2 linked regions of the Spiractinospora alimapuensis genome follow. Each later gene encodes a partner of the first gene's protein in a complex. Links are inferred from orthologs where the notes say so. Each region holds a gene or a part of one and is shown in the gene's direction. Other genes may lie near its edges.

What was found.
Region 2: the proteins of secY (region 1) and secA are in contact, whole or in part, in a crystal structure (PDB 3DIN), measured with the Thermotoga maritima proteins. The link is inferred for Spiractinospora alimapuensis from one-to-one orthologs. Residues at the interface, in WP_004081795.1 of Thermotoga maritima: Glu108, Gly109, Glu110, Glu111, Ala236, Glu237, Arg238, Arg239, Ile240, Thr241, Ile242, Gln243, Tyr244, Ala245, Arg246, Arg247, Val248, Thr249, Gly250, Arg251, Arg252, Val253, Tyr254, Gly256, Ala257, Ser258, Thr259, Tyr260, Leu261, Pro262; in WP_004082002.1 of Thermotoga maritima: Glu261, Ala262, Arg263, Lys300, Ala301, Arg302, Thr303, Ile304, Ile305, Leu323, Tyr324, Asp325, Pro326, Val329, Ser330, Tyr333, Ile336, Lys340, Phe345, Val349, Glu363, Phe364, Tyr374, Ser375, Gly376, Gly377, Glu393, Ile395, Thr482, Ser483.

The regions. Positions count from the first base shown.
Region 1 is NZ_CP072467.1:4,222,475-4,236,860, forward strand. Bases 10,619-13,492 are described here. They hold secY (preprotein translocase subunit SecY), read left to right. Parts: upstream 10,619-11,323; coding sequence 11,324-12,661; downstream 12,662-13,492. Other genes in these bases: rplO (50S ribosomal protein L15), read left to right, coding at 10,619-11,018; J4H86_RS19820 (adenylate kinase), read left to right, coding at 12,661-13,317; map (type I methionyl aminopeptidase), read left to right, coding at 13,317-13,492. Also shown: tuf (elongation factor Tu), read left to right, coding at 1-1,122; rpsJ (30S ribosomal protein S10), read left to right, coding at 1,258-1,566; rplC (50S ribosomal protein L3), read left to right, coding at 1,586-2,236; rplD (50S ribosomal protein L4), read left to right, coding at 2,236-2,904; rplW (50S ribosomal protein L23), read left to right, coding at 2,901-3,191; rplB (50S ribosomal protein L2), read left to right, coding at 3,238-4,071; rpsS (30S ribosomal protein S19), read left to right, coding at 4,084-4,362; rplV (50S ribosomal protein L22), read left to right, coding at 4,432-4,815; rpsC (30S ribosomal protein S3), read left to right, coding at 4,815-5,663; rplP (50S ribosomal protein L16), read left to right, coding at 5,666-6,082; rpmC (50S ribosomal protein L29), read left to right, coding at 6,147-6,404; rpsQ (30S ribosomal protein S17), read left to right, coding at 6,401-6,676; rplN (50S ribosomal protein L14), read left to right, coding at 6,702-7,070; rplX (50S ribosomal protein L24), read left to right, coding at 7,082-7,387; rplE (50S ribosomal protein L5), read left to right, coding at 7,387-7,965; J4H86_RS19780 (type Z 30S ribosomal protein S14), read left to right, coding at 7,976-8,161; and 8 more genes. UniProt on the Escherichia coli protein: The central subunit of the protein translocation channel SecYEG. Consists of two halves formed by TMs 1-5 and 6-10.
Region 2 is NZ_CP072467.1:2,660,224-2,675,093, reverse strand. The notes cover bases 6,707-10,064. They hold secA (preprotein translocase subunit SecA), read left to right. Parts: upstream 6,707-7,011; coding sequence 7,012-9,864; downstream 9,865-10,064. Other genes in these bases: J4H86_RS12165 (winged helix-turn-helix transcriptional regulator), read right to left, coding at 9,990-10,064. In the rest of the region: MtrAB system response regulator MtrA, read left to right, coding at 287-964; MtrAB system histidine kinase MtrB, read left to right, coding at 1,036-2,664; J4H86_RS12190 (LpqB family beta-propeller domain-containing protein), read left to right, coding at 2,661-4,436; J4H86_RS12185 (Dabb family protein), read right to left, coding at 4,467-4,760; J4H86_RS12180 (ComF family protein), read left to right, coding at 4,883-5,578; hpf (ribosome hibernation-promoting factor, HPF/YfiA family), read left to right, coding at 6,022-6,684; more of J4H86_RS12165, read right to left, coding at 10,065-10,448; J4H86_RS12160 (MFS transporter), read left to right, coding at 10,527-11,717; J4H86_RS12155 (VOC family protein), read right to left, coding at 11,733-12,119; J4H86_RS12150 (alpha/beta fold hydrolase), read left to right, coding at 12,360-13,280; J4H86_RS12145 (SIS domain-containing protein), read left to right, coding at 13,482-14,504; J4H86_RS12140 (TetR/AcrR family transcriptional regulator), read right to left, coding at 14,542-14,870. UniProt on the Escherichia coli protein: Required for protein export, interacts with the SecYEG preprotein conducting channel.

The DNA.
Region 1 (14,386 bases):
AAGACGACGCTGACTGCGGCGATCAGCAAGGTCCTGCACGACGCGTACCCGGACCTGAACCCGCAGACGCCCTTCGACGACATTGACAAGGCCCCCGAAGAGCGCGAGCGCGGGATCACGATCTCCATCGCTCACATCGAGTACCAGACCGAGGCGCGGCACTACGCTCACGTGGACTGCCCGGGTCACGCGGACTACGTCAAGAACATGATCACCGGTGCCGCGCAGATGGACGGTGCGATCCTCGTGGTCGCCGCCACTGACGGCCCGATGCCGCAGACCCGTGAGCACGTGCTGCTCGCCCGTCAGGTCGGCGTTCCGTACATCGTTGTCGCCCTGAACAAGGCCGACATGGTGGACGACGAGGAGATCTTCGAGCTCGTCGAGCTCGAGGTGCGGGAGCTGCTCACCGAGCAGGACTTCCCCGGCGACGACCTCCCGGTGGTCAAGGTTTCCGCGCTGAAGGCCCTCGAGGGCGACGCGGACGCGGCCCAGGGTGTCCTGGAGCTGCTCAACGCCGTGGACGAGAACGTCCCGCAGCCCGAGCGTCCCGTGGACCAGCCGTTCCTCATGCCGATCGAGGACGTCTTCTCGATCACCGGCCGCGGCACCGTCGTGACCGGCCGCATCGAGCGCGGTATCGTCAACGTGAACGAGACCGTCGACATCGTCGGCATCAAGGAAGACAAGCAGACCACCACCGTTACCGGTGTTGAGATGTTCCGCAAGCTGCTGGACCAGGGTCAGGCGGGCGACAACGTCGGCCTCCTGCTCCGCGGCACCAAGCGTGAGGACGTCGAGCGCGGCCAGGTCGTGATCAAGCCCGGCACGACCACCCCGCACACCGAGTTCGAGGCCCAGGTTGTCATCCTGTCCAAGGATGAGGGTGGACGGCACACGCCGTTCTTCAACAAGTACCGGCCGCAGTTCTACTTCCGTACCACCGACGTCACCGGCGAGGTCACCCTCCCCGAGGGCACCGAGATGGTCATGCCCGGGGACAACACCTCGATGCACGTCCAGCTCATCCAGCCGGTGGCCATGGAGGAGGGCCTGAAGTTCGCCATCCGTGAGGGTGGTCGGACCGTGGGCGCTGGCCAGGTCACCAAGGTCATCAAGTAAGACGGCGCATTGGCGGTCGGACCGCGTGGACGGTCCGACCGCCCGTCATGAACGACGACATCGGGCTGGGGCCACCGCGAGCCTTAATCACGCGGTGGCACTTAAGACACTGAAGCGAAGGACGGCAAGGCCACCATGGCGGGACAGAAGATCCGCATTCGGCTCAAGGCCTACGACCACGAGGTCATCGACAGCTCGGCGCGCAGGATTGTCGAGACTGTCACGAGGACCGGCGCACAGGTCGCTGGCCCGGTGCCGTTGCCGACGGAGAAGAACGTTTACTGCGTTATCCGCTCACCGCACAAGTACAAGGACTCGCGGGAGCACTTCGAGATGCGCACGCACAAGCGGCTGATCGACATCATCGATCCGACGCCCAAGACCGTGGACTCCCTCATGCGGCTTGATCTCCCGGCGGGCGTCGACATCGAGATCAAGCTGTAGGGGACGCACAGACATGGTCATGACAAAGCAGATCAAGGGCATCGTGGGCGAGAAGCTCGGCATGACCCAGGTCTTTGACGAAGACGGCAAGGTTACGCCCGTGACCGTGCTGAAGGCCGGTCCGTGCGTCGTAAGCCGAATCCGTACGCAGGACGCGGACGGTTACACCGCGGTCCAGCTCGGGTTCGGCAACGTCAACCCGCGCAAGGTCAACAAGCCCCTCGGCGACTACCTGCGTCGGCACGAGCTGACCCCTCGGCGTTACTACGTCGAGGTGCGTACGGGTGACGCGGAGGAGTACAGCCTCGGTCAGGAGCTGACCGCGGACCTGTTCGCCGCCGGCGACAACGTCGACGTCACGGGCAAGAGCAAGGGCAAGGGTTTCGCCGGTGTGATGAAGCGCCACGGCTTCCACGGCCTCGGCGCGTCGCACGGTACCCAGAAGAAGCACCGTTCCCCGGGTTCCATCGGGGGATGCGCGACGCCTGGACGCGTTTTCAAGGGAATGCGGATGGCGGGCCGCGCCGGCAACGAGCGCACGACGGTCCAGAACCTGCAGGTGCACTCGGTGGATCCGGAAAAGGGCCTCATCGTGGTCAAGGGCGCCGTTCCCGGCCCCAACCGCGGTCTGGTCGTGGTTCGCACCGCGGTGAAGGGGGCGAGTAACTGATGGCGGCCATCGAGGTCACGACGCCTGAGGGTGCGGCCGGCCGTACCGTCGAGCTGCCCGCTGGGATTTTCGAGCAGCAGGTGAACATCCCGCTGATCCACCAGGTCGTGGTGGGCCAGCAGGCCGCGGGCCGGCAGGGCACGCACTCCACCAAGACCCGCGGCGAGGTCCGCGGTGGTGGCAAGAAGCCGTACCGGCAGAAGGGCACCGGTCGCGCCCGCCAGGGATCGATCCGCGCACCCCAGTTCACTGGTGGTGGCGTGGTGCACGGTCCCAAGCCGCGCGACTACACCCAGCGGACCCCCAAGAAGATGAAGGCGGCCGCGCTCCGGGGCGCGTTGACGGACCGGGCCAACCACGGCCGGATCCACGTCGTCACCGAGTTCGTCGGCGAGGACGTCACCGCCAAGCGCACGCAGACGGCACTGCGCGTTCTGCGGGAGATCACGCAGAACAAGCGGATCCTGGTGGTGCTCGAGCACGAGGACCAGGTCAACCGGCTCGCGCTGCGTAACCTCCCCGAGGTGCACCTGCTGGACGCCGACCAGGTGAACACGCAGGACGTGCTGCTCTCCGACGACATCGTGTTCACGGAGAAGGCGTACGAGTCGTTCCTGCGCCACTGTGAGAAGCGCGCCGGTGGCGTGCGCGAGGAGGCTGCGCAGTGAGGATCGTCGACCCCCGGGACATCATCATCGAACCGGTGATCTCGGAGAAGAGCTACGGGCTGCTGGACGAGAACAAGTACACGTTCATCGTCCGTCCCGACGCCAACAAGACCCAGATCCGTCTGGCTGTCGAGAAGATCTTCGAGGTCAAGGTCACCAACGTCAACACGCTTAACCGCCCCGGGAAGCGCAAGCGCACCCGGTTCGGGTTCGGGCAGCGTCCCGGTACCAAGCGCGCGATCGTGAGCGTGGCAGAGGGCGACCGAATCGACATCTTCGGCACCTGATCCGTCAGGTCCGACTGAGTGTCCCAGAAAGGAATGCGCGAAGAAGATGGGCATTCGCAAGTTCAAACCAACGACGCCCGGGCGGCGTGGCGGTAGCTCCAGCGATTTCGTGGAGATTACCCGCTCCGAGCCGGAGAAGTCGTTGGTCCGTCCGCTCCACTCCAAGGGTGGGCGTAACAACAACGGCCGTATTACCGCACGGCACCAGGGCGGCGGGCACAAGCGCGCCTACCGCGTCATTGACTTCCGTCGCGACGACAAGGACGGCATCCCGGCGAAGGTCGCTCACATCGAGTACGACCCGAACCGTACCGCGCGGATCGCGCTGCTGCACTACGTCGACGGCGCCAAGCGCTACATCCTCGCTCCGGCCGGGCTCGGCCAGGGCGACAAGATCGAGAACGGCCCCCAGGCTGACATCAAGCCGGGCAACTGCCTGCCGCTGCGCAACATCCCCACCGGCACGATGATCCACGCGGTGGAGCTGAAGCCGGGTGGCGGCGCCAAGCTGGGCCGTTCGGCCGGATCCTCCATCCAGCTCCTCGCCAAGGAAGGCGCGTACGCGACGCTGCGGATGCCCTCCGGCGAGATGCGCCAGGTGGAGATCAAGTGCCGCGCCACCGTGGGACAGGTCGGCAACGCCGAGCAGTCCAACATCAACTGGGGCAAGGCCGGCCGCATGCGGTGGAAGGGCCGTCGGCCCACCGTCCGTGGTGTTGTCATGAACCCGGTGGACCACCCGCTCGGTGGTGGTGAGGGCAAGAGCTCCGGTGGGCGTCACCCAGTGAGCCCGTGGGGTAAGCCCGAAGGCCGTACCCGGAAGAAGGGCAAGCCCAGTGACCGGCTCATCGTGCGTCGGCGTAGCAAGAAGAAGCGGTAAGGAGCACGTCCGATGCCACGTAGCCTAAAGAAGGGACCCTTCGTTGACGAGCACCTTTTGAAGAAGGTGCAGGTTCAGCTTGAGAAGGGCAGCAAGAACGTCATCAAGACCTGGTCACGCAGGTCCATGATCATTCCAGAAATGATCGGTCTGACCATTGCGGTTCACGACGGCCGCAAGCACGTCCCCGTGTTCGTCTCGGAGACCATGGTCGGCCACAAGCTCGGTGAGTTCGCTCCGACGCGCACTTTCCGCAGCCACGTTAAAGAGGACCGCCGCAGCCGCCGATAGGTGGCCGTCGACGGACGTCGAAACAGTTGCCATCCCCCCACGGGGGACGAGTTTTGCGAGGGAAGAGCGATGGAAACGAGGGCACAGGCACGGTTCGTCCGTGTTACGCCCCGAAAGGCCCGCCGTGTGGTGGACCTGATCCGCGGGCTGCCCGCAGACGAGGCACAGGCGGTGCTGCGGTTCGCGCCACAGTCAGCGAGTGAACCGGTGGGCAAGGTGCTCGCGAGCGCCATCGCCAACGCCGAGCACAACGACGAGCAGGACCGCGACAGTCTGGTGGTCAGCCGCGCCTGGGTGGACGAAGGTCCGACCCTGAAGCGGATCCAGCCGCGAGGCTTCGGTCGTGCTTTCCGGGTGACCAAGCGAACGTCACACATCACCGTTGTCGTCGCGTCGCCGGACAGCGAGACCGTCGGGGCCTCGTCCACTACGAGCAAGGGAAGGACCCGATAGTGGGGCAGAAGATCAACCCGCACGGGTTCCGGCTGGGCATCACCACCGACTTCAAGAGCCGGTGGTACGCCGACAAGCTGTACAAGGACTACGTCAAGGAGGACGTGGCGATCCGCCGCCTCCTCACCCGGGGCATGGAGCGCGCCGGAATCTCCAAGGTGGAGATCGAGCGCACCCGCGACCGGGTTCGGGTGGACATTCACACCGCCCGTCCCGGCATCGTGATCGGCCGTCGGGGAGTCGAGGCGGACCGGATCCGCGCCGACCTTGAGAAGCTGACCAAGAAGCAGGTCCAGCTCAACGTCCTTGAGGTGAAGAACCCCGAGATCGACGCTCAGCTCGTCGCTCAGGGTGTCGCGGAGCAGCTGTCAAGCCGGGTCTCGTTCCGACGGGCTATGCGTAAGGCAATCCAGGGCGCGATGAAGGGTGGCGCCAAGGGCATCCGCGTTCAGTGTGGTGGACGCCTGGGTGGGGCTGAGATGTCCCGCTCGGAGTTCTACCGCGAGGGACGCGTGCCCCTGCACACCCTCCGTGCCGACATCGACTACGGCTTCTACGAGGCCCGTACGACCTTCGGGCGTATCGGCGTCAAGGTGTGGATCTACAAGGGCGAGGCCCCGCAGACCCGCGCCGAGCGCGAGGCGGCCCAGGCGGCACAGCGTGCCGCCGGCGGTCCGCCGAGCGGTGGCCAGCAGCGTCGTGAGCGTTCGTCGCAGCGTCGTCGTCGTGGTGGCCAGCAGGGCGGTCAGCAGGGTGGAGCCCCGGCTCAGGCGAGCCAGGGATCCGGCCAGCAGGCGTCCGCTCCTGAGGCCGCGGCGAAGCCGTCCTCCGAGGGAGAGGGGAGCTAGACATGCTGATTCCCCGGAAGGTCAAGTACCGCAAGCAGCACCACCCGAGCCTCAGGGGCCGGGCCAAGGGCGGTACCACCATCAACTTCGGTGAGTTCGGCATTCAGGCGCTGGAGTCGGCGTACGTCACGAACCGCCAGATCGAGGCCGCGCGTATCGCCATGACGCGACACATTCGTCGTGGCGGCAAGGTCTGGATCAACATCTTCCCGGACCGTCCACTGACGAAGAAGCCGGCCGAGACCCGCATGGGTTCCGGTAAGGGTTCTCCCGAGTGGTGGGTCGCGCCGGTCAAGCCCGGACGCGTCATGTTCGAGCTGTCGGGTGTTCCGGAGTCGGTGGCCAAGGAAGCGCTCCGTCGCGCGATGCACAAGTTGCCGATGAAGTGCAAGTTCGTCAAGCGCGACACATGGGAGTGAGTGCAGTTCCCATGAATCGTGAAGCACAGTCAGGCAAGTTCGCACAGTGTGAAGTGGAGGCGTGATGGCCAAGTCCCAGACCGCCGAGGAGCTTCGGGACCAGTCCTTGGAGGACCTGGTCGCCAAGCTCAAGGAGTCGAAGGAGGAGCTGTTCAACCTCCGCTTCCAGGCAGCCACAGGCCAGCTCGACAACCACAGTCGGCTGCGTATCGTGCGCAAGGAGATCGCCCGGATCTACACGGTCATGCGTGAGCACGAACTCGGCATCTTGCGACTGGCCGGCGAGTCGGCTGAGGAGACGAAGGAAGAAGCAGCCGAATGAGTGACACCGGTACCGCCGAGGTTCGCAATTACCGCAAGACGCGTGAAGGCTACGTGGTCAGCGACAAGATGGACAAGACCGTTGTCGTCGAGGTCGAGGACCGTGTGAAGCACGCGCTTTACGGCAAGGTGATCCGGCGCACGAAGAAGTACAAGGCTCACGACGAGGCGAACACCTGCGGCGTGGGCGACCGGGTTCGCCTCATGGAGACCCGCCCGATGTCCGCGACCAAGCGCTGGCGCGTCGTGGAGATCCTGGAGAAGGCCAAGTAGCCCAAAGCAAGCATCAGGAGCAGACGTGATTCAGCAGGAGTCGCGACTCAAGGTCGCCGACAACACGGGTGCCAAGGAGATCTTGACCATCCGTGTCCTCGGCGGCTCGGGCCGGCGCTACGCGGGCATCGGCGACACCGTGGTCGCGACGGTGAAGGACGCCTTGCCCGGCGCCGGAGTCAAAAAGGGCGATGTCGTCAAGGCCGTCGTGGTCCGGGCCGCCAAGGAGCGGCGCCGGCCGGACGGCTCCTACATCCGCTTCGACGAGAACGCCGCAGTCCTCATCAAGGATGGTGGGGACCCGCGGGGAACCCGTATCTTCGGTCCCGTCGGCCGTGAGCTGCGGGACAAGAAGTTCATGCGCATCATCTCGCTAGCGCCGGAGGTGCTCTGACCATGTCGGGTTTGAAGATCAAAAAGGGTGACGAGGTCATCGTCATCGCCGGCAAGGACAAGGGAGCCACGGGGACGGTCGTCAAGGCCCTTCCCCGAGAGGACCGCGTCGTTGTCGAGGGCGTGAACATCATCAAGAAGCACAGGCGAGCGAACCGCGCGGGCGGGCAGCAGGGTGAGGTCATCACCCGCGAGGCCCCGATCCACGTCAGCAATGTCGCGATCGTGGAGGACGGCAAGCCCACGCGCGTCGGTTACCGCTTCGAGGAGGACGGGACCAAGGTCCGTATCTCCCGCCGTACCGGTAAGGACATCTGATGACGGTAACAGCCGACGACAGGGCCGCCCCACCGGTACCGCGGCTCAAGGAGACGTACCGCAACGAGATCGTTCCCGCGCTGCGGGACGAGTTCGGCTACGCCAACGTGATGCAGGTTCCCGGGATCGTCAAGGTCTCGGTGAACATGGGTGTTGGTGAGGCCGCCCGGGACGCGAAGCTGATCCAGGGCGCGGTCGCCGACATCTCCCTGATCACCGGGCAGAAGCCGCGGATTAACCGCGCGCGTAAGTCCATCGCGCAGTTCAAGCTGCGTGAGGGCATGCCGATCGGTGTGAACACCACCATCCGGGGCGACCGGATGTGGGAGTTCCTCGACCGCCTCCTCAGCCTTGCGCTTCCGCGAATCCGGGACTTCCGGGGGTTGTCGCCCAAGCAGTTCGACGGTCAGGGCAACTACACCTTCGGGTTGACCGAGCAGGTCATGTTCCACGAGATCGACCCGGACAAGGTCGACCGTCAGCGGGGCATGGACATCACCGTCGTCACGACGGCGACCACCGACGAGGAGGGGCGCAGCCTGCTCCGGCGGCTCGGATTCCCCTTCAAGGAAGCCTGAGGGGAAGAGTATGGCGAAGAAGTCACTGATCGCGAAGGCGAACCGGAAGCCGAAGTTCTCCGTGCGCGCGTACACTCGTTGCTCGCGGTGCGGACGGCCCCGTGCGGTTTTCCGCAAGTTCGGGCTGTGCCGGATCTGCTTCCGGGAGATGGCCCACCGCGGCGAGCTGCCGGGCATCACCAAGTCCAGCTGGTAGCTGGCAGCCGGCGCCCCAGCCGGACACAGACAGAATCAACCGGGTGTTCACCGCGGTATGGCACGAGCGATCGCTCGCGCCCGAACGCGTGAACATCCATGACTACACCGCAGGTCCGCCTCGTGCTAGCGCGGGGGAACGGTTGTGACCGGGAGTGAGATCCCGCAGCGGAAACCGCGGTGAGGAAGGGCCAATCGGCCATGACGATGACCGACCCGATCGCAGACATGTTGACGCGTCTGCGCAACGCGAACTCGGCGTATCACGAGACCGTGAGCATGCCGTTTTCCAAGATCAAGGCGCACATCGCCGAGATTTTGCAGAAGGAGGGCTACGTCCAAGGGTGGCGGACCGCCGAGGCGCCCGTGGGGCAGAACCTTGTGGTCGACCTGAAGTACGGCCCCACCCGGGAGCGCTCCATCGCCGGACTGCGCCGGGTCTCCAAGCCGGGGCTGCGGGTGTACGCGAAGAAGGACAACCTGCCGCGCGTACTCGGCGGCCTGGGCGTTGCCATCATCTCGACGTCCGGTGGACTGATGACCGACAAGCAGGCGAAGAAGAATGGCGTGGGCGGCGAAGTCCTCGCCTACGTCTGGTGAGGGAGGGATTGTGTCGCGTATAGGTAGGCTGCCGATCCCGGTTCCCTCGGGTGTCGAGGTGACGGTTGACGGGCAGCACGTCAAGGTCAAGGGCTCCAAGGGCGAGCTCTCGCACACGGTTGACCATCCGATCATCGTTGAGGTGGAGGACGGCACCATTCAGGTGAGCCGTCCGGATGATCTTCCGGCCACTCGCTCGCTGCACGGGCTGACCCGTGCGCTGCTGGCGAACCTGATCCAGGGTGTGTCCCAGGGCTTCACCAAGACCCTGGAGATCACCGGCGTGGGTTACCGCGTCGTGTCGAAGGGCTCCGGACTGGAGTTCTCCCTGGGCTACAGTCACACGATCCCGATGCAGCCGCCGGAGGGCATCACCTTCCGGGTGGAGAAGCCGACGCTTCTGCACGTGGACGGGATCGACAAGCAGTTGGTTGGGCAGGTCGCGGCCAACATTCGTGCCCTGCGCAAGCCTGACCCGTACAAGGCGAAGGGCGTGCGCTACCAAGGCGAACGGATCCGCCGCAAGGCCGGGAAGGCTGGTAAGTAGGCATGTCGAAGTCCGTGAAAGTGGGGAGCTCCGCTTCCCGCGACGCAGCCCGGGCACGGCGCCACCGGCGGGTCCGCAAGAAGGTGGCCGGTACGCCGGTCCGTCCGCGTCTGGTTGTCACGCGTTCGCTGAGGCACATGGTGGCCCAGGTCATCGACGACGTTGCCGGCCACACGCTGGCTTCCGCCTCGACGATGGACACCTCCCTTCGTTCTGCGACGGCGGAGAAGACCGACAAGGCCCGGCAGGTTGGGGAGCTCGTCGCCGAGCGCGCCAAGCAGGCCGGAGTCACCACGGTCGTGTTCGACCGTGGAGGCCACAAGTACCACGGCCGGGTCGCCGCAGTCGCCGATGGGGCGCGCAGTGGGGGGCTGGAGCTGTGAGCGGAGTTAGCACCCCCGGGCAGGAACTGCCCGTTGACGAGATGAGGGATCACTGATGGCTGCAGCACCGCGGCGCGGCGCCGGCGGCGAGCGGCGGGAGCGCCGCGACGATCGCCGCGGCGGCTCCGCCGACAAGGGTGTCTCTTACATCGAACGTGTTGTGAAGATCAACCGCGTGGCGAAGGTCGTCAAGGGCGGGCGTCGCTTCAGCTTCACCGCACTCGTGGTGGTGGGCGACGGTGACGGGATGGTCGGTGTCGGTTACGGCAAGGCCAAGGAAGTTCCCGCCGCCATCGCCAAGGGTGTCGAAGAGGCCAAGAAGAACTTCTTCAAGGTCCCGCGGATCCAGGGCACCATCACCCACCGGGTCCAGGGCGAGGACGCCGCCGGAGTCGTGCTCCTGCGGCCGGCCGCTCCCGGTACCGGTGTTATCGCCGGTGGTCCGGTGCGTGCGGTTCTGGAGTGCGCGGGTATCCACGACATCCTCAGCAAGTCGCTGGGGTCGTCCAACCCGATCAACATCGTGCACGCCACCGTCGCCGCCCTGCGGGGTCTGAGCCGTCCGGAGGAGATCGCGGCCCGCCGTGGTCTTCCGCTGGAGGAGGTCGCCCCGGCCGCCATGCTGCGCGCACGCGCGGAAGCGAAGGCGGTCTAGCCATGGCGCAGTTGAAGATTACGCAGGTCCGTTCCTCCATCGGTGGGCGGCACAACCAGCGCGAGACGCTGCGGACGCTCGGCCTCGGGCGTATCGGCAAGTCCGTCACGCGTGAGGACCGTCCCGAGGTGCGCGGACAGATCAACGTCGTGTCACACCTGGTCGACGTCGAGGACGTGGCCGGTGACAGTGCGGAGGGAGGTCGCTAATGAGTGAGAGTCCGCTCGACGAGCCGCTCAAGCTGCACCACCTGCGTCCCGCCGAAGGAGCCAAGAAGGCGCGGATCCGTAAGGGTCGCGGCGAGGCTTCCAAGGGCAAGACCGCTGGCCGCGGAACAAAGGGAACCAAGGCGCGGTCCACCGTGCCGGTCGGTTTCGAGGGTGGCCAGATGCCCCTGATCCGGCGGATCCCGAAGCTCAAGGGGTTCAGCAACCACCTGTTCAAGGTCACCTATCAGGTGGTCAACCTGGACAAGATCGCTGAGCTCTACCCGGACGGTGGCGAGGTCACCGCGGCGGGGCTGGCGGAGCGGGGCGCAGTGCGCAAGAACCACCGCGTGAAGATCCTGGGGACCGGGGACATCTCGGTCGCGGTCCAGGTCAACGTGGACGCTGTGTCGAACTCGGCCCGCGAGAAGATCACCGCTGCGGGTGGCAGCATCGCGGAGTCCTAGGCATGATCCACCCTCTGGACGCCGGCGGCTCACCCTGATTGAAGGGTGCAGAAGCCGGCGTCCAGTCGTATGGGCTGCTAGGGTCGGTTCGATGGTTCCTAACTCCCCCGCACTCGGCACTTCCGGTGCCCGTGGTGTGGGGTGTGGGTGATCCATCGATCCAGCACCCCGGAGGCGTGGGCGGCCACTCACGCTGACCGTGTCCCCATGGCCAGGTAACTCAAGGTAATGAGAGCCCCCGACGATCCCGGATCGGCCGCGATGCCGTCAGGCGATCCCGTAGCCGGTGCCGCACAGGAGGAGACGTGCTAGGTGCGTTCGTCCGTGCGTTCAGCACGCCCGACCTGCGTAACAAGCTGCTGTTCACCCTGTTTATCCTGACGCTGTTCCGGCTCGGCTCCGTGGTGCCGGCCCCTGGGATTGACTCGGTCGCGATCAGCCAGTGTGTGTCCGACGTCCGAGCCGCGGACGAGACGGGGCTGTACTCGCTCCTGCACATGTTCAGCGGTGGGGCGCTACTACAGCTGTCGATCTTCGCGCTGGGCATCATGCCCTACATCACCTCCAGCATCATCCTGAACCTGCTGACGGTGGTGATTCCGCGCCTGGAGGCGCTGAAGAAGGAGGGCCAGAGCGGCCAGGCCAAGATCACGCAGTACACGCGTTATCTGACGCTGGCGCTCGCCGTCCTGCAGTCCACCAGCATCGTGGCGACCGCCCGAACGGGGCAGCTCTTCGGTGGCGCACAGGGGCCCTGTAACCCGCAGGACTACATGCCGTTCCTCGGCACGCCCAACGAGCTGATGGCCACCATCACCATCGTGGTCGTGATGACCGCCGGAACCGCCGTGATCATGTGGTTCGGCGAGCAGATCACCCAGCGTGGGGTCGGCAACGGCATGTCGCTGCTGATCTTCACCGCGATCATCGCGATCTTCCCCGCCGAGATCAGCCGGATGTGGGCGGAGGAAAGCCCCTGGATGTTCGGCATCATCATCGCCGCGGGCCTCGCCCTGATCACCGGTGTGGTGTTCGTCGAGCAGGCGCAGCGCCGGATCCCGGTGCAGTACGCCAAGCGGATGGTCGGGCGCCGGATGTACGGCGGCAGCTCCACCTACATCCCGCTGAAGGTCAACCAGGCGGGTGTGATCCCGGTCATCTTCGCCTCGGCGATCCTCTACCTGCCGCAGCTCTTCCTCGGGTTCGTGGGGCCGGAGTCCGACGGCTGGTTCGCCCGGACCCTGACGACCTACTTCAACCCCGCCGACACGCACCCGGTCTACCTGACGACGTTCTTCGTGCTCATCGTGGGCTTCGCGTTCTTCTACGTGTCGATTATCTTCAACCCCACTGACGTCGCCGACAACATGAAGAAGTACGGTGGATTCATCCCGGGTATTCGTCCGGGGCGACCCACTGCCGAGTACCTGGAGTACGTGCTCGCGCGGCTGACGACCCCTGGTGCGCTGTATCTGGCGTTTATCGGTGTGTTGCCGATGGTGGCTTTGGGGGCGTCGGGAGCGTCCGCCAACTTCCCCTTCGGTGGCACAAGCATCCTGATCATGGTCGTTGTGGGGCTGGACACGGTGAAGCAGATCGAGAGTCACCTCCAGCAGCGGAACTACGAAGGTTTTCTGCGATAGTGCGAGTTGTACTGGTAGGACCTCCAGGGGCCGGCAAAGGCACCCAGGCACAGATCATCGCCGAGCGGTTGGCGATTCCGAAGGTGTCCACCGGCGACATCTTCCGGGCCAACATCAGCGGCGACACCGCGCTTGGGCAGCGGGCGAAGGCGTACATGGACAAAGGAGACCTCGTTCCGGACGAGGTCACCAACGCCATGGTGCGCGATCGCCTCGCGGAGGACGACGCGAAGAACGGGTTTCTGCTCGACGGGTTCCCCCGCAACGTGCAGCAGGCCGAGACGCTGGACACCATGCTCAGCGACCTCGCGACCGAGCTGAACGCCGTGCTGGAGCTCGTCGTCGACGAGGACGAAGTCGTCCGGCGTCTGGAGGGGCGGCGCACGTGCCGTAAGTGTGGGCACGTGCACCATCTCGACTACGACCCGCCGAAGACCGAGGGCGTCTGTGACGTCTGTGGCGGCGAACTCTTCCAGCGCGACGACGACCGTCCCGAGACGATCCGCCGCCGCCTGGAGGTCTACCGGGAGCAGACCGCTCCGCTGGTCGACTTCTACGACCGGCGTGGGCTCCTGGTGCGGATCGACGCGATCGGCGCGGTCGAGGATGTCACGCGTCGCGCGGTGAAGGCGCTGGGCGTGGGCGAGGCCTCCTGATGTTCCGCAAGGGGCGGTCCAAGGTCGAGGTGAAGACCCCAGCGCAGATCGACCTGATGCGGGCCGCTGGGCGGGTCGTCGCCGCCACGCTCGACACCCTGCGGGCCGAGATCCGCCCGGGCATGACCTCACTGGAGCTGGACCGGATCGCCGAGGACTCGATTCGGTCCGCTGGGGCGGTGCCGTCGTTCAAGGGCTACCACGGCTTCACCGGGTCCATCTGCGTCTCGGTGAACGAGGAAGTCGTCCACGGCATCCCCAGCCAGAGCACGGAGTTCCGGGACGGGGACCTGGTCTCCATCGACTGTGGCGCCATCCTGGACGGCTGGCACGGGGACTCGGCGATCACCGTCGCGATCGGCGGCGGAACCGAGGCCGAGCGCGTCGCCATGTCGGTGTGCGAGGAAGCCATGTGGCGCGGTATCGCCGAGATGCGTCCCGGGAAGCGCCTCGGGGACATCGGCCACGCGATCGAGACCTACATCCACTCCCAGGGCGACTTCGGGAACGTGGAGGAGTTCGGCGGGCACGGCATCGGGACGCAGATGCACATGGAGCCGCACGTGCTCAACCACGGCAAGGCCGGCAAGGGGATCAAGCTCCGCGAGGGCATGTGCCTCGCGATCGAGCCGATGGTCACCATGGGCACCGAGGTCGTGGTCCAGCTCGACGACGGCTGGACCGTCGTGACGCAGGACGGTGCGAAGTCCACGCACTTCGAGCACTCCGTCGCCATCACCGCGGACGGACCGCGTGTGCTCACCGCACGCGCGGAGAACCGCCAACGCATCAGCGAGCTCGGGTTCGTCGACTCCGGCTGGTGACGTCACCCTCCACCAAGGTCGTGCGATGTCGTGACTTTGGTGGAATTGCGTGACCCCCTTCCAGCGTTGAAGATGGCGTTATGAACAACCCCGACGTGCGTGCCTCCGACGCCGACCGCGACCAGGTCGCCGAGGTGCTTCGGGAGAACTACGCACAGGGGCGGTTGGACGGCGAGGAGTTGCAGGAGCGCCTCGAGGTCGTCTACGGGGCACGGACGCTGGCGGACCTCGTGCCGCTCACGCGT
Region 2 (14,870 bases), 1.6 Mb from region 1 along the record:
GGAAGAACGCGTGGCCCGTGGCGCGCGGCGTTGTGGATGTCAGGAGACCTGGTGACGTCCTGTACAGCGGTCGGCACTTCCGTGGGTTTTGTATCCTTTCGATATCTGCCGTCTGGACGCGCCGACGGTGAGACGGCAAGGTAGGTGTTCCACGTGAGGCGCGTTCCGCGCCGAAACCCGCTGACACCGGACCAAAGTCGGTCCCGCGCGGCAGATGTGTCCGAAAGGAGAGGGCGCCCCAGTGGCCTCTCGACTACGGGGAGTGTCCATGAGCGCCGGGAGTTCTATGAAGGGACGCGTACTGGTCGTCGATGACGACCTCGCTCTTGCGGAAATGCTGGGCATCGTGCTCAGAGGTGAGGGCTTCGAACCATCGTTTGTGCATGACGGGGACAAGGCAATGGAGGTGTTCCGGGAGACCAAGCCGGACCTCGTGTTGCTCGACCTCATGCTGCCCGGCGCCGACGGCATCGACGTGTGCCGTCAGATCCGCGCCGAGTCGGGCGTCCCCATCGTGATGCTGACCGCGAAGAGCGACACCGTCGACGTCGTGCTCGGACTCGAGTCGGGGGCGGACGACTACATCGTCAAGCCGTTCAAGCCGAAGGAGCTCGTCGCGCGGGTGCGGGTCCGGTTGCGCCGCACGGAGGAACCAGCGCCCGAGGTGCTGCAGATCGGTGACATCACCATCGACGTCGCCGGACACTCGGTGCGTCGCAACGGTGAGCCGATCAGTCTGACTCCTCTCGAATTCGACCTTCTGGTGGCCCTCGCGCGCAAGCCGCGCCAGGTGTTCACCCGTGAAGTTCTCCTTGAGCAGGTGTGGGGCTATCGGCACGCCGCCGACACCCGCCTGGTGAATGTGCACGTGCAGCGGTTGCGCGCGAAGATCGAGCGTGACCCTGAGCGTCCGGACATCGTGGTGACCGTGCGGGGCGTTGGTTACAAGGCCGGCACGGGCTGACGTGCACAGTGCCTGACTCTGAGACGTCCCGGAGGCGCGGGCAACGGTTCGGTGGTGCGGGGTGGCGGGTCGTGAACGCGACCAGGCGCTCCGTCCACAGGTTCGTTCTCGCGGTCCGGGCGACATGGCGTCAGTCGCTCCAGGTTCGGGTGGTGGCCACCACACTGCTTCTCTCGAGTGTGGTGACGTTGGCCATCGGGTTCATGTTGATGTACCAGGTTCAGGACGGCCTGTTGGACGCGCAGCAGCGCGCTGCCTACAACGACCACCAGGTCGGCCTGAACACGGCCCTCAACGAACTGCAGAACACCGACCAGCCTGAGCGCGAGCTCGACGACATCACCGCCGACCTGACGGCGCGCAGCGGGGCGACCGGCCTGTACGAAGTGGCCATCCTCTCCTCGCAGGACGACATGCCAGGTCGGATCAGTGGCGGCCTCACGGCCGACACGGTGCCGGATCGCCTGCGTGAGGAGGTCCAGGCATCGGAGCTGCGCTCGCAGTTCCACACCTACGCGGCGCTCTCCGAGGGCGGCGAGACGACGCCGGCGCTGGTGGTCGGGGCCCGACTCTCCACCGCGTTCGAGCTGTACTACGTGTTCCCGCTCACGGCCGAGCAGGAGATGCTGCAGCTCGTGGAACGCACCATGATCGGTGCGGCGTTCGCGTTGATCCTCCTCCTCGCGGCCATCGCGTCCCTGGTCACCCGCCAGGTCGTGACGCCCGTGCGGGAGGCCGCGCGCTCGGCGGAACGGCTCAGCTCCGGTGACCTCGCCGAGCGGATGCAGGTGCGTGGTGAGGACGACCTGGCGCGCCTCGCCGAGTCGTTCAACGACATGGCGTGGAACCTCCAGGAGAAGATCCAGGAGCTGGAGGAACTCTCCAAGGTGCAACGCCAGTTCGTGTCCGACGTCTCCCACGAACTGCGCACGCCCCTCACGACCATCCGGATGGCCGGAGACCTCCTCTACGACGACCGCGACGAGCTCGATCCCACCATGGCGCGCTCCGTGGAACTGCTGCAGAGCCAGCTCCAACGGTTCGAGGAGCTCCTCGCCGACCTGTTGGAGATCAGCCGGCACGACGCGGGCGCGGTCACCCTCTCGGTGGAGACCGCCGACCTGCGCGACCTCGTCATGGAGGCCGCCGGCGACGCCGAACAGCTCGCCGAGCGGCGGGGGATCACCATCCAGCTCCGGCTGCCCGCCGAGCCCTGCACCGCCGACGTCGACGTGCGACGCATCAACCGCATCCTGCGCAACCTCATCGTCAACGCCGTCGAGCACAGCGAGAACAAGGACATCGTGGTGGCCGCCGCGGCCGACGCGCACGCGGTCGCCGTGGCCGTCCGCGACTTCGGGGTGGGGCTGCGCGAGGAAGAGGCCCAGCTCTGTTTCGACCGTTTCTGGCGCGCTGACCCGGCGCGGACCCGCACCACCGGCGGCACCGGGCTGGGGCTGTCCATCGCCAAGGAGGACGCCCAGCTCCACGGCGGATGGCTGCAGGCGTGGGGGTCGCCCGGCAAGGGGTCGCAGTTCCGCCTCTCGCTGCCGCGTACCCACGGCAGCGTCCTGGAGGGCTCGCCCCTGCCGCTGGCCCCACCGGAGATCTCCCTCACCCAACCCGCTTCCAGTTACCAGACGCCCGTACAGGTGGACGTCGACGCGACGCCGTCGCGCACCGGAGAGGAGGCACAGTGATCCGAACCCGGCGTGGGCGTGGTGTGGTGGCGGTGGCGTGCGCCCTCGGGGTGCTCACCGGCTGCGCCAGCATCCCGACCAGCGGTCCCGTCTCCCAGGGCCAGGCCCACCTGGACCCCGATGACCAGGGCGACCCCTTCGTCCGCCTCGTCCCCGTGCCTCCCCAGCCCGGCGTGACCCCCAGCGAACTCGTGCGCGAGTTCCTCGCCTCCATGGGCAGCTTCGAGAACGAGTTCCGGGCCGCGCGCGCCTTCATGACCCCCGACCAACAGTCCGAGTGGCGCCCGGACGACACCGCCCTGGTCTACGACGGCCAGGAGCCCATGGACATCGACGTCGTGGAGATGGACGAGGACGAGGGAACCGCCGAGGTCGTCCTCAGCGCCAACCAGGTCGCCACGGTCGCCGCCGACGGACAGTTCCGCACCGCGAACGAGGGCGCCCAGGTCGAGGCGACCCTCGCGCTGGAGCGGGTCAACGATGAGTGGCGCATCGCCGCCCTCCCCGACGAGCTGCTCCTGAGCAGTCACGACGTCGAACGCGCCTACCGCTCCCTCAACCTCTACTTCTTCGCGCCGTCGGGAACGCTCGTCCCCGACAACGTGCTCCTGCCCCAACACTCCACCGAGGACCTCGTCCACCAGCTCACCAACCACCTGCTGGCCGGCCCCACCGACTGGCTCGCCCCGGCGGTGTCCACCTCCTTCCCCGCGCACCTTCAGATCGCGACCGCCTACCAGTCCGGACAGTTGACGGTGGACCTCGGCGGCGAGGTCGAGGAGGCGTCGGGCGAACAGCGTTTCCAGATGGCCGCCCAGCTCGCGTGGACACTCAAGCAGTTGCCCGAGGTCCAGGAGTTCCGGATGCGGGTCGACGGGGAGGACATCAACATCCCCGGCGCCGGCAGCGGATGGCTCGAGACCGCCGATCCCGCCTGGAACGGCGTCGACCCCTCCGGGCTGCCCGAGGGCGCGCCCGGGTATCTCGCCCGGGAGGGCGCCCTGGTGCGGTTCGACGAGGACCTGCAGGAGACCCCGGTCGAGGGCGAGGCGGGCACCGGCCACGTGCCCGTGGAACGCTACGCCGTCGACCTCGACGAGGAGCGGGTCGCCGGCGTCGCCGTGGGCAAGGAGGAGGTGCTCGTCGCCGACATGGCCGAGGGTGCCGACTTCGAGCAGGTGCTCGCCGACGGTACCTACGGCGCGTTGTCGTGGGACGCCGAGGGCGACCTGTGGGTCGTGGAGGACCGCTCCGAGGGCGAGGACGAGGAGGTCACCAGCCAGGTCTGGCTCCTGCGCGACGGCACCGACCCCGTCCGCGTCAACGCCCCCGAACTCGAGGACGCCGAGATCCCCCAACTCCGAGCGTCCCGCGACGGCAGCCGCGTCGCCGCGCTCGTCCGTGACGGCGAGGAGACCCAGTTGGTGATCGGTCGCGTCGTTGACGACGGCGACAGCGTCTTCCTGGGCGAGTTCATCCCGCTGGCGACCGACCTCGACGAGTACCAGGACGTCGCCTGGCGTACCGCCGACCAGCTCGCGGTGCTGGGCCGCAGCGGCAGGGGCGCCATGCAGGCCTATCTCGTCTCTGCCGGCGGCGGAGTCGAGTCCACCAGCGCCGGAGCCGTCACGGGCGCCGGCATGATGGGCATCGACGCCGCACCCGGCGTCCCCATCCTCGCCGGCGTCGACGACGGCCACGTCTGGCTCACCAACGACCGCCTCATGTGGCAACGCGTCGCGGAAGGCAGCCGACCGGTCTACCCGGGGTAGGGGCGGCCGGGGCGCGGGACATGTCTCGGGCTAGACGGAGAACTGTACGGCGGCGCGGTCGGCGGCCATGGTGCGGAGGATGGTGACCACGGCCTGGTGTTCGGGGTGGTCGCGGTAGGTGACGAAGTCCTCAACGCTTGCGGTCTCGGCGACGATGGCGAAGTCGAAGTTGCCGGAGCTGATCCCGAGGTCGGGGCCGTAGGAGTAGGCGCGCAGGACGTCGATCAGTTCGGGGAGTTTCTCCAGACGACTGGTGAGTTCGGCGATCTGGTTCTCCGTGACCTCCGGAGTCCAGCGGAACAGGACGGTGTGTCGTAGACCCATGGGCAGAAACCTAACGCAGCGGCCACCCGTGCCGCGTGGTGGGTCCCGACTGGGGTGGGGAGTCCGTCCACAGGATGTGTCGCGCGCTGGCGGGCGCGCCCCGGGCCGCCCACCGTGGGGGTATGCGACTCCACCTTCGTCCACGTCTCGCGCTTCTCTCCGGGTTCGCCGAGTTGCTGTGGGGCGCGCGCTGTCCCGGCTGCGGGCGCGCGGGGTGGATGCTGTGCCCGGACTGTCGGGACGTCCTTGGGGCGGCGCCCCGGATGTGCGCGCCTCGGGCCGGGGGCCCCTCCTCCTGGGCCCTGGGGCCCTACGCCGGCGCCCTGCGTGAGCTCGTCCTCGCCATGAAGCGCGACGGGCATCGGCACGTCGCCACCGCGGCCGGGGAGGCGTTGGGAAACGCGGCGCTGCCGGCGCTGCTTCCCCGGGGCGGGCGGGTGGCGCTGGTTCCGGTGCCCGGCCGGCGGACGCGGCCGGCGGGCAGGCACACCGACCCGGTGCGGACCCTGGCCCGGTCGGCGGCCACCGTCGCCCGGTCGCGGGGGTGTGCGGTGCGGGTGGCGGACGTCCTGCGGTTTCGCCGCGTTCCCCGGGACCAGGTCGGGCTCTCCGCCGCGGAACGCGGCGCGAACCTGCGCGGGACGATGACGCTCAAGGGCGCGGGGCGCCGTCTGGCCCGTGGACGGGACCCCGACGTCCGCGTCGTCCTCGTCGACGATGTCGTGACGACCGGCGCCACGCTCCGCGAGGCCGCGCGTGCCCTGCATGGTGGGGGATTCGATTCGTGTGGCGCGGTGGTCGTGGCGGAGCGCATGTGACCAGTGGGCCGTTACCCCTGTTAATCGGCGCGATCTGCGACTAGCGTTCCAGGTATGGCACCCGCCTGGGTCCGTGGTTGCGTCGAGTGGGACGCCGGCATCGCCGGCCGTCGCACTGGCAAGCCGATGCCAGCCGCAGGCGAAACGGCCCACGTAAGGCGACTTTTCGTCGACCGATCACGGTGCGGCTTAGATGTAAGCCCTGCCCTGGACCAGGGGTCCGATACCCCTGGGCTCGGGAGAAGGACAGTAGTGGCCATGAAGCGCCGCGGGATCCTCAGCAGGCGAATGTGGGGACGAAGACCAGGTCGGCCAGGCGGGTGCATGTTCGCTCCGGATGTGCGCGGGTACTTCGGGTATACGGCATCGACAACTCGAGAGGACGCGAAGCTTTCCGGGCTTGTTGCCCGAGGATCCGCCAGTTGTGCGATGAAGGGGGACATGTGGACATCATCGTCAAGGGTCGGCGCGCGGAGGTCAGCGACAAGTATCGGCGCTACGTCGAGGACAAGCTGGCCAAGCTCTCCAAGTGGGAGCGCAAGGGAATGACCATCGATGTGGAGGTGTCCAAGGGCCCGAACTCGCGGGTTCAGGACGAGCGGGAACGGGTGGAGCTGACGATCCACTCCGTGGGGCCCGTGATCCGGGGAGAGGCTTCGGCTCCCGACCGCTACGCCGCGCTCGACGCCGCTTTGGAGCGCGTCGAGAACCGCCTTCGCCGCGTGGTGGACAAGCGCAAGATCCACCGAGGCAACCACACCCCCGTATCGGTGGCCGCCGCCACCCGCCACCTCTCTGGAGACCTGGACCCGGCGCCGGCCGCCGTCCCCGGGCAACAGGAGGCGTCGACGCTCGAGGAGCCTGGCCCCTCCGCCCGGCGTCACCATGTCGACGGCGAGGTCGAGCTCGACACCCAGGGGGACGGCCCGGTCATCGTGCGCGAGAAGGTGCACCGCGCCAAACCGATGAGCATCGACCAGGCGCTCCACGAGATGGAACTCGTCGGTCACGACTTCTATCTGTTCCACGACGAGGAGAAGGACGCGCCCAGCGTCGTCTACCGGCGCAAGGGTTTCGACTACGGAGTGCTCCGACTGGTTGACTGAGTCACCTCCCTCATGAGTGTGGCCACCGCGCCGCGGTGAGCGGCGTGCGCGTGCCGGTCGTCCGGCGGCGAGCGTCGTCGGACGACCGACACGTCCGGTGTGGCCTGGGTCGTTCGGGTTCGTCGGGCCGTGGCACGGGGGCCGGTACTCGCCCATGTCCCGGCCGCCGGGAATTGTTCGCGCGTGATTGTTCCGCGCACGCGCGGTTCCGATTCCCCAGAGCACGGTTGACGGCGCGTAATGTGGCGCGGCTCCCCTACGATGGAAAGCTAGGAACGACACGCCAGCGGGTGTGCGGGCCACGACTCTCCCGAGGAGCGACACCAAGTGCCAGCCATACTCGACAAGATCCTGCGTGCTGGTGAAGGCAGGGTCCTGCGCAAACTCAACCGGATCGCGCAACAGGTCAACGCGATCGAGGAGGAGTTCACCGAGCTCAGCGATGGCGACCTTCGCGAGTTGACGAGTGAGTTCCGCTCGCGGTTGAACGATGGCGAGAGCCTGGACGACGTCCTGCCCGAGGCGTTCGCCGCCGTCCGGGTCGCGGCGCAGCGGACCCTGGGTCAGCGCCCGTTCGACGTGCAGCTCATGGGCGCCGCCGCGTTGCACCAGGGCAACATCGCGGAGATGAAGACCGGTGAGGGCAAGACCCTGACCTCCGCGCTCGCCGCGTACCTCAACGCCCTGCCCGGCAAGGGCGTGCACATCGTCACCGTCAACGACTACCTGGCCCGTCGTGACGCGGAGAACATGGGCCGGATCTACAACTTCCTCGGTCTGACGGTCGGCGTGATCCACCCGGAGATGACCCGGGCCGAGCGCAAAGAGGCCTACGCGTCCGACATCACCTACGGGACGAACAACGAGTTCGGCTTCGACTACCTGCGGGACAACATGGCCCGCGCGCTGGAGGACTGTGTCCAGCGCGGCCACGTCTACGCGATCGTCGACGAGGTGGACTCCATCCTCATCGACGAGGCGCGTACCCCGTTGGTCATCAGCGGCCCCGCGGAGCAGAACTCCCGCTGGTACACCGAGTTCTCCAAGATCGCGCCGAAGCTGCGGGACACGGTCGACTACGAGGTCGACGAGAAGAAGCGCACCGTCGCGATCACCGAGGCCGGGATCGAGAAGGTCGAGGACACCCTCGGCATCGACAACCTGTACGAGTCCTCCAACACCGCGCTGGTGAGCTTCCTGAACAACGCCATCAAGGCGAAGGAGCTCTTCCGGCGGGACAAGGAGTACATCGTCAAGGACGGTGAGGTGCTCATCGTCGACGAGTTCACCGGGCGAGTGCTCCGTGGCCGTCGGTTCCAGGAGGGCATGCACCAGGCCATCGAGGCCAAGGAAAAAGTGGCGATCAAGAACGAGAACCAGACTCTCGCGAAGATCACCCTGCAGAACTACTTCCGGATGTACGACAAGCTGGCCGGGATGACCGGTACGGCCATGACCGAGGCCGCCGAGTTCAGCCAGACCTACAAGGTCGGCGTCGTCGAAATCCCGACCAACAAGCCCATGGTCCGCTCCGACGAGCGGGACATGATCTTCAAGACCGAAGAGGCCAAGTTCCAGGCCATCGTCGAGGACATCGAGGAGCGCCACGAGAAGGGCCAGCCCGTTCTTGTCGGCACCACCAGCGTCGAGAAGTCCGAGATGCTCTCCCGCATGCTCACCAAACGCAAGATCCCGCACGAGGTGCTCAACGCGAAGAACCACGCCGGTGAGGCGTCGATCATCGCGCGGGCGGGTCGGTTGGGCGGCGTCACGGTGGCGACCAACATGGCGGGTCGCGGTACCGACATCATGCTCGGCGGCAACCCCGAGTTCATGGCGAACGAGGAGCTGCAGGCCCGGGGGCTGACCCCGCTGGAGACTCCGGAGGAGTTCGAGGCGGAGTGGCCGGCCGCGCTGGAGAAGGCCAAGAGCGAGGTCGAGTCCGAGCACAAGCAGGTCATCGAGGCCGGTGGTCTGTACGTGCTGGGCACGGAGCGGCACGAGTCCCGCCGGATCGACAACCAGTTGCGCGGCCGCTCCGGTCGCCAGGGGGACCCGGGGGAGTCGCGGTTCTACCTTTCGCTGCGCGACGACCTGATGCGGCTGTTCAACAGCGACCGCGTCGAGATGATCATGGACCGGTTGAGCATCCCCGATGACCAGCCGATCGAGTCCAAGACCGTCACCCGGGCGATCCAGACCGCACAGGGCACCGTCGAACAGCAGCACATGGAGGCCCGCAAGAACCTCCTGAAGTACGACGACGTGCTCAACGAGCAGCGCAAGGTCGTCTACAAGCGGCGCCGGGAGATCCTCGAGGGGGCCAATCTCAAGGAACAGGCGCTGGACCAGATCGAGGACGTGCTCGGCGGCTACGTCGACTCCGCCACGAGCGTCGGCGACCCGGAGGAGTGGGACCTCGACAAGCTGTGGACGGCGTTCGAGCAGGTCTACCCGATCACCTTCACCCACGAGGAGCTGGTCGAGCAGAACGGCGGCTCGATCAACGCGTTGACTCCGGACATCATCCGGGATCGGGTCATCGAGGACGCGGAGCACGTCTACGACGCGCGTGAGGAGGAGTACGGCTCCGAGATCATGCGCAGGCTTGAGCGCAGCATCCTGTTGCAGGTGCGGGACCGTAAGTGGCGTGAGCACCTCTACGAGATGGACTACCTCCAGTCCGGTATCGGGCTGCGGGCCTATGCCCAGCGCAACCCGCTGATCGAGTATCAGCGGGAGGGCTTCGACATGTTCAAGGAGATGCACGAGGCCAGCAAGGAGGAGTCGGCGTCGCTGCTCTTCCAGACCCAGGTCCAGATGCCGGGGCAGGAGCGGACCATCACGGCCGCCAGCGCCGCGAGCACCGCCGTGGCCGTAGGATCCCTGGCCAGCACGGGCGGCTCCGCGACCGGAACGACCGAGGCCCCCACGGCGGCTGAGGACGGCGTCGTCATCCCGGACGTCGACGCCGAGGGCCACCCGGAGGAGCTGGAGTACTCCGCTCCCGACGAGCAGGGTGACATCGAGCGGCACACCGAACCGGCGGACCCGGACGCGGCGGCCCAGCAGGGCGCCACCAAGGTCGACACGCTGCCCAAGGTGAACCGTAACGACCCGTGCCCCTGCGGCTCCGGCAAGAAGTACAAGCGTTGTCACGGAGACCCCAAGACGCGCTGATCGACGTGGTGGCGGGGCCGGCGGGAGTCTTGCCGCCGGCCCTGTGTGCGTTCGGGGCCGTGGGGCACGCTCCACCCGATCCGGTCCCGTGGCGCCGCCAGGCGGCGAGGTCTGCGGCGCCGTGTTCAGTTCGCCCGTTGGACCGTCGTCGTGTCGACGTCCACGGGGATTCCGTGCGAGTCGGTGGGGCGCAGCTCCGGCAGGGGCACACCGCTCTCGTCGACGAGGAGCGAGTGCCCCTCGTCCCGCGCGAACGCGTGCCGTTCGCCCCACTGGCGCAGGCTCACGATGGTGGTGAACAGGTCCCGGCCCGCCGCGGTGAGGGCGTACACCTGCCGGCGGCCTGACGGTGCGGAGTGCCGGTCGAGGATTCCGCGCTCGACCAGGTGCCGCAGGCGTCGCGTGAGGATGTTGCGCGCGATCCCGGTGCGGTGCTGGAAGTCGGTGAAGGCCCGCGCGCCGTCCATGGCGTCGCGGATGATCAGCAGGCTCCACCGGTCACCCACCAGGTCCAGCGTGCGCGCGACCGGACAGTGGGGGTCCGTCCAGTCCATGCCGTCGGCGTGGGTCGTCCCCTCGGTCATCACCCCTCCTCAACGGTTGCGGTTTGAAACCATTCTGCCCTAGCCTCCAAATGGTTTCAATGTGCAACCAATTGGAGGATGGTCGTGAGTCTGACGTTCGGCCGCAGGATGTTGCTCGCCGTGGTGTGCGCCGTCGCGGTCGCCACCATCTACGTGTCCCAACCCGTCCTCACGCGGGTGGGCGGCGACCTCGGGGTCGCCGAGGGGGACCTGGGATGGATCGTCACGGCCGGTCAGCTCGGCTACCTCGTCGGCCTGGTCCTGCTCGTCCCGCTGGGCGACATCTTCGACCGGCGCGCGCTCATCGCCGGACACCTGCTCCTCGCCGCGACCGGAACCGTGCTCACCGCCGTCGCCGGCCAGTACTGGCTGCTCCTGGTCGGCCTGGTCCTCGCCGGCCTCTTCGCGGTCGTGGTCCAAACCACGGTCGCCTTCGCCGCCGACCTCTCGGCGGAGGCCGAGCGAGGACGCACGATCGGAGTCGTCACCTCGGGCGTCATCATCGGCATCCTCGGTGCGCGGGTGGTCGCCGGAGCCCTAGCCTCGCTCCTCGGGTGGCGGGCGGTCTACGTGACGCTCACCCTGCTCCTCGTGGCGCTGACAGCGCTGGTATTCCGGCTCCTCCCCGCCGACCCACGCTCCGCCCGGGCGCCCTACGGCCAGGTCCTCGTGTCGCTCCGGCTGCTCTTCCGGGACCGGCTGTTCCTCTCGCGCGGGCTGATCGCGTTCTTCCTCTTCGCCTCCTTCGGGACCCTGTGGAGCGGCCTGGCACTCCCGCTCGCGGCGGCGCCGTGGCATCTCGACACCGCCCAGGTCGGACTCCTGGGAATCGCCGGACTCGCCGGCGCGCTCGGCGCCGTCCGGGCGGGACGGTGGGCCGACGCCGGGCACGCCCACCTGGTCACCGGTGGCGCGATCGTGCTGCTCGCCGCCTCGTGGCTCGCCTCCGGACAGGCGGCCTGGTCGCTGTGGCTGGTCGTCGCCGGCGTCGTCGTGCTCGACTTCGCGGTGCAGGCGGTGCACGTCAGCAACCAACACGTGCTCACCACGGCCCACCCGCACCGTACGAGCAGTGTCATCGGTGGGTACATGCTGTTCTATGCCCTCGGCTCGGCCCTCGGCGCGGTCGCGACCACCACGGTGTACGCCAGTCACGGGTGGGCGGGGTCCAGCGTGCTCGGTGCCGGCTTCGCGCTGTGCGCGCTCGTCGTCTGGGGAGCCGCACGTCACGCCGCCACCGGCGCCCGAGCCGCGGATGCGTCCGCGTAGCGGTGTCGCGGCCTCTCAGGGGTGGCGGGAGGCGAGGACGCAGAACTCGTTGCCCTCCGGGTCGGCAAGGGTCACCCAGCTCTGCTCGCCCTGTCCCACGTCCGCGTGGCGGGCGCCGAGGGCCAGGAGCCGGCGAACCTCGTCGGTCTGGTCCCGGTCGACGGGGTTGAGGTCGATGTGGAGCCGGTTCTTGACCGTCTTGCCCTCGGGGACACGCGCGAAGGTGAGGGCGGGCGGCACCGGCCCGGGCCGCGTACGTCCCTCGGGGACCGCGGACGAACCAATGATCACCAACCCGTCCTCCGATTCCTGGACCTCGTAGTCGAGGACCGCGCACCAGAACTCCGCGAGGGAGACGGGATCGGCGCAGTCGATGACGAGCTCGGTGAACTTGCTGGTCACTTCGGATCCTCCTCGGTCGGTGGGAAAGAGGGGGCTGGGGCCATCGGTTGGCCTGTCCCCCGTGCGGGGGACAGGCACGTGTCCACTGAGTGGTGATGTCCCCGGGGCGCCACATCCGTAGCGTTGTCACCCAGTTACGGCGCTCCGTTCGCGGGGCGCGGCCACCGGGGCACCCGTCCGGCGGTCGCCTCGGCACCGGCGCCTGTGTCTCCCACATCCCGAACCCCTCCTGGAGTCATCATGCCCCGCGCTCTCCGTGCGACCGCCCTGACCGCACTGTGCCTCTCCGCCGCCGGCCTCACCGGTTGCTCGGAGCTGTCCGAGGCGCGGTCCGACCTGGAGGAGGCCGCTGATGACGTGGAGTCGGCGGCGGAGGAGCTCGCGAACGAGGGGCAGTTGTTCACCGGAACGAAGATGCTGGACGTCGAGGGAGGGGCGGTCCAGGTCTCCTGCTCCGGCACTCCCGCCGACGGCCGTCCCGTCATCCTGCTGATGGCCGGCATGGGGGACGGGTTGGACACCCTGGTCGACTTCCAGGAGACGATCGCCGAGGAGGAGCGCGTCTGCTCCTACGACCGGTTCGGTGAGGGGGAGAGTGACGAGCCCGCCGGGCCCCAGAGCATCGCCGACGCCGGAGGAACACTCAGCGAGGTCGTGAACGACGTCGCCGGCGACGACACCCCGGTGGTCCTGGTCGGCCACTCGCTCGGCGGCCTGATCGCCGCCCGCCACGCCCCCGACGACGATCAGGTCGCCGGACTGGTGCTCCTGGACGCCACCTCCCCGACCATGATCGACGACATCACCGGGGTGATTCCCGAGGACGCCACCGGCGAGGGCGCCGACGTCCGGGAGCAGAATCTCGCCCTCTTCGGCGGTGAGAACCCCGAGGCCATCACCATCGACAGCGACCCGGCGGTCCGGTCCGCCGGGGACATTCCCACCGAGATCGTCCAGCACGGCGTCCAGTACCTCGGTGAGGTTCCCGAGTACGGCGACGAGCTCGAGCGGGTGTGGAGTGAGGGCCAGGAGCAGTGGACGGCGGTCTCCAGCGCCAGCGAGCTCAGCACCGCCGAGGAGGCCGGCCACTACATCCACGTGGACCAGCCCGACGCCGCGCTCGGGGCGATCGAACGCGTCACGGAGCAGGTCGCCCGCTGACCACCGCCCACCGGGGGACCCCGCCGGGCATGTGCCGAGTGACACGGCACGTGCCCGGCATTCACGTTTCCAGGTCCGACCAGCGCGGACCGCGCGTCGGGGGCCGGAGTGTGGGGTGGGGTGCGCGGGTAGGCAACCGGCATGTCCTAGGCTGATCCCAGTGGTCTAGACCAGCCCCCAGGAGAGTCGATGCCTACGTTCATGAGTGCGGAGATCTCCGCGCAGCCGGCCGTGCTCCGCGACACGGTGGACAGCCTGATGGCACAGCGCGAGGAGATCGCCGCCTTGGCTCGTTCGACGCGCCAGGTGCTCTTCATCGCCAGAGGGTCCTCCGACAACGCCGCCGTCTACGGCAGCTACCTCATCCAGGCCCATGCCGGGCGGCTCGCGACGCTGGCGTCCCCGTCGATCGCCACCACGTATCAGGCGCGGGTCGACCTCTCCGGGGTCCTGGCCGTCGGCCTCTCCCAGTCGGGTGAGACCGCCGAGATCGTGGACACACTCGCGTGGGCGCGCGACTGCGGCGCCCGAACCCTCGGCATCACGAACGGTCCCGGATCGACGCTCACGGAGGCCGCCGAGCTCACGCTGGTCACCCGCGCCGGCCCCGAGGTCGCGGTTCCCGCCACCAAGACCTACACGACCCAGCTCGCCGCCCTGGCCGTTCTGGCGCTCGGCCTGGGCGCCGAGCTGGACCCCGACGCGCTGCGGGCCATGCCCGACGCCGTCGAGGACCTGCTGGCCAAACCCACCGCCTCCGTCGACCGTGTGGTCGAGCGCCTCAGCGACGTGCACGGCGCGGTCATCTCCGGGCGCGGACTGGCGTTCTCCACCGCGCTGGAGGCCGCCCTCAAGCTCAAGGAGGCCTGCTACCTCCACGCCATGGGCCTCTCCTACGCCGACCTCCTCCACGGGCCGATCGCCGTGGTGGACCAACAGACCCCCGCCATCCTGGTGGCGGCGAACGACGGCCCTACGGTTGAGGGCACCGCACAACTCGCCCGCCGGGTGGTCGCCGCGGGTGCTCCGGCCTTCGGTATCGGCGGCGGCGCGGCACTCGCCGATGCCTGCGACCTCGCCATCCCCGGCCCCGACCTCCCCGAGTGGTTGGCGCCCATCGGCCTCATCGTCCCCGCCCAGCAGCTCACCGAACGCCTCGCCCGCCGTCTCGGCCATGACCCCGACACCCCGCGTGGCCTGAACAAGGTGACCCAGACGTCCTGAGTCGGACCGCGCGGCGCTGGGCGGCCAAGTGCCTCCGCTACGGCGCCGTCCGTTCGGGCAGGGACGCCAGCAGGGCCTCGGCGTTGGTCCGCGCGTGGAGGGCGGACGTTGGGTCGCCGTGGATCGCCGCCAGCGACGTCGCTCCGCAGACGAGGACGTGGAGCTGCATGGCCAGCGCCGCGGGGTCCGGAGCGGTGGTGTCCGCGGCCAGGGTGTGCAGGTGCTCGCGGATGGCGCTCATGTGCTTGCGCACCGCACGTCCGATGGCGTCGGTCCCGCCGAGCTCGCCGAAGGCGTTGTTGAAGACGCAGCCCCGGAACTCAGGAAGCTGGTACCACGTGTACAGCCAGTCGAACACCGACAGGA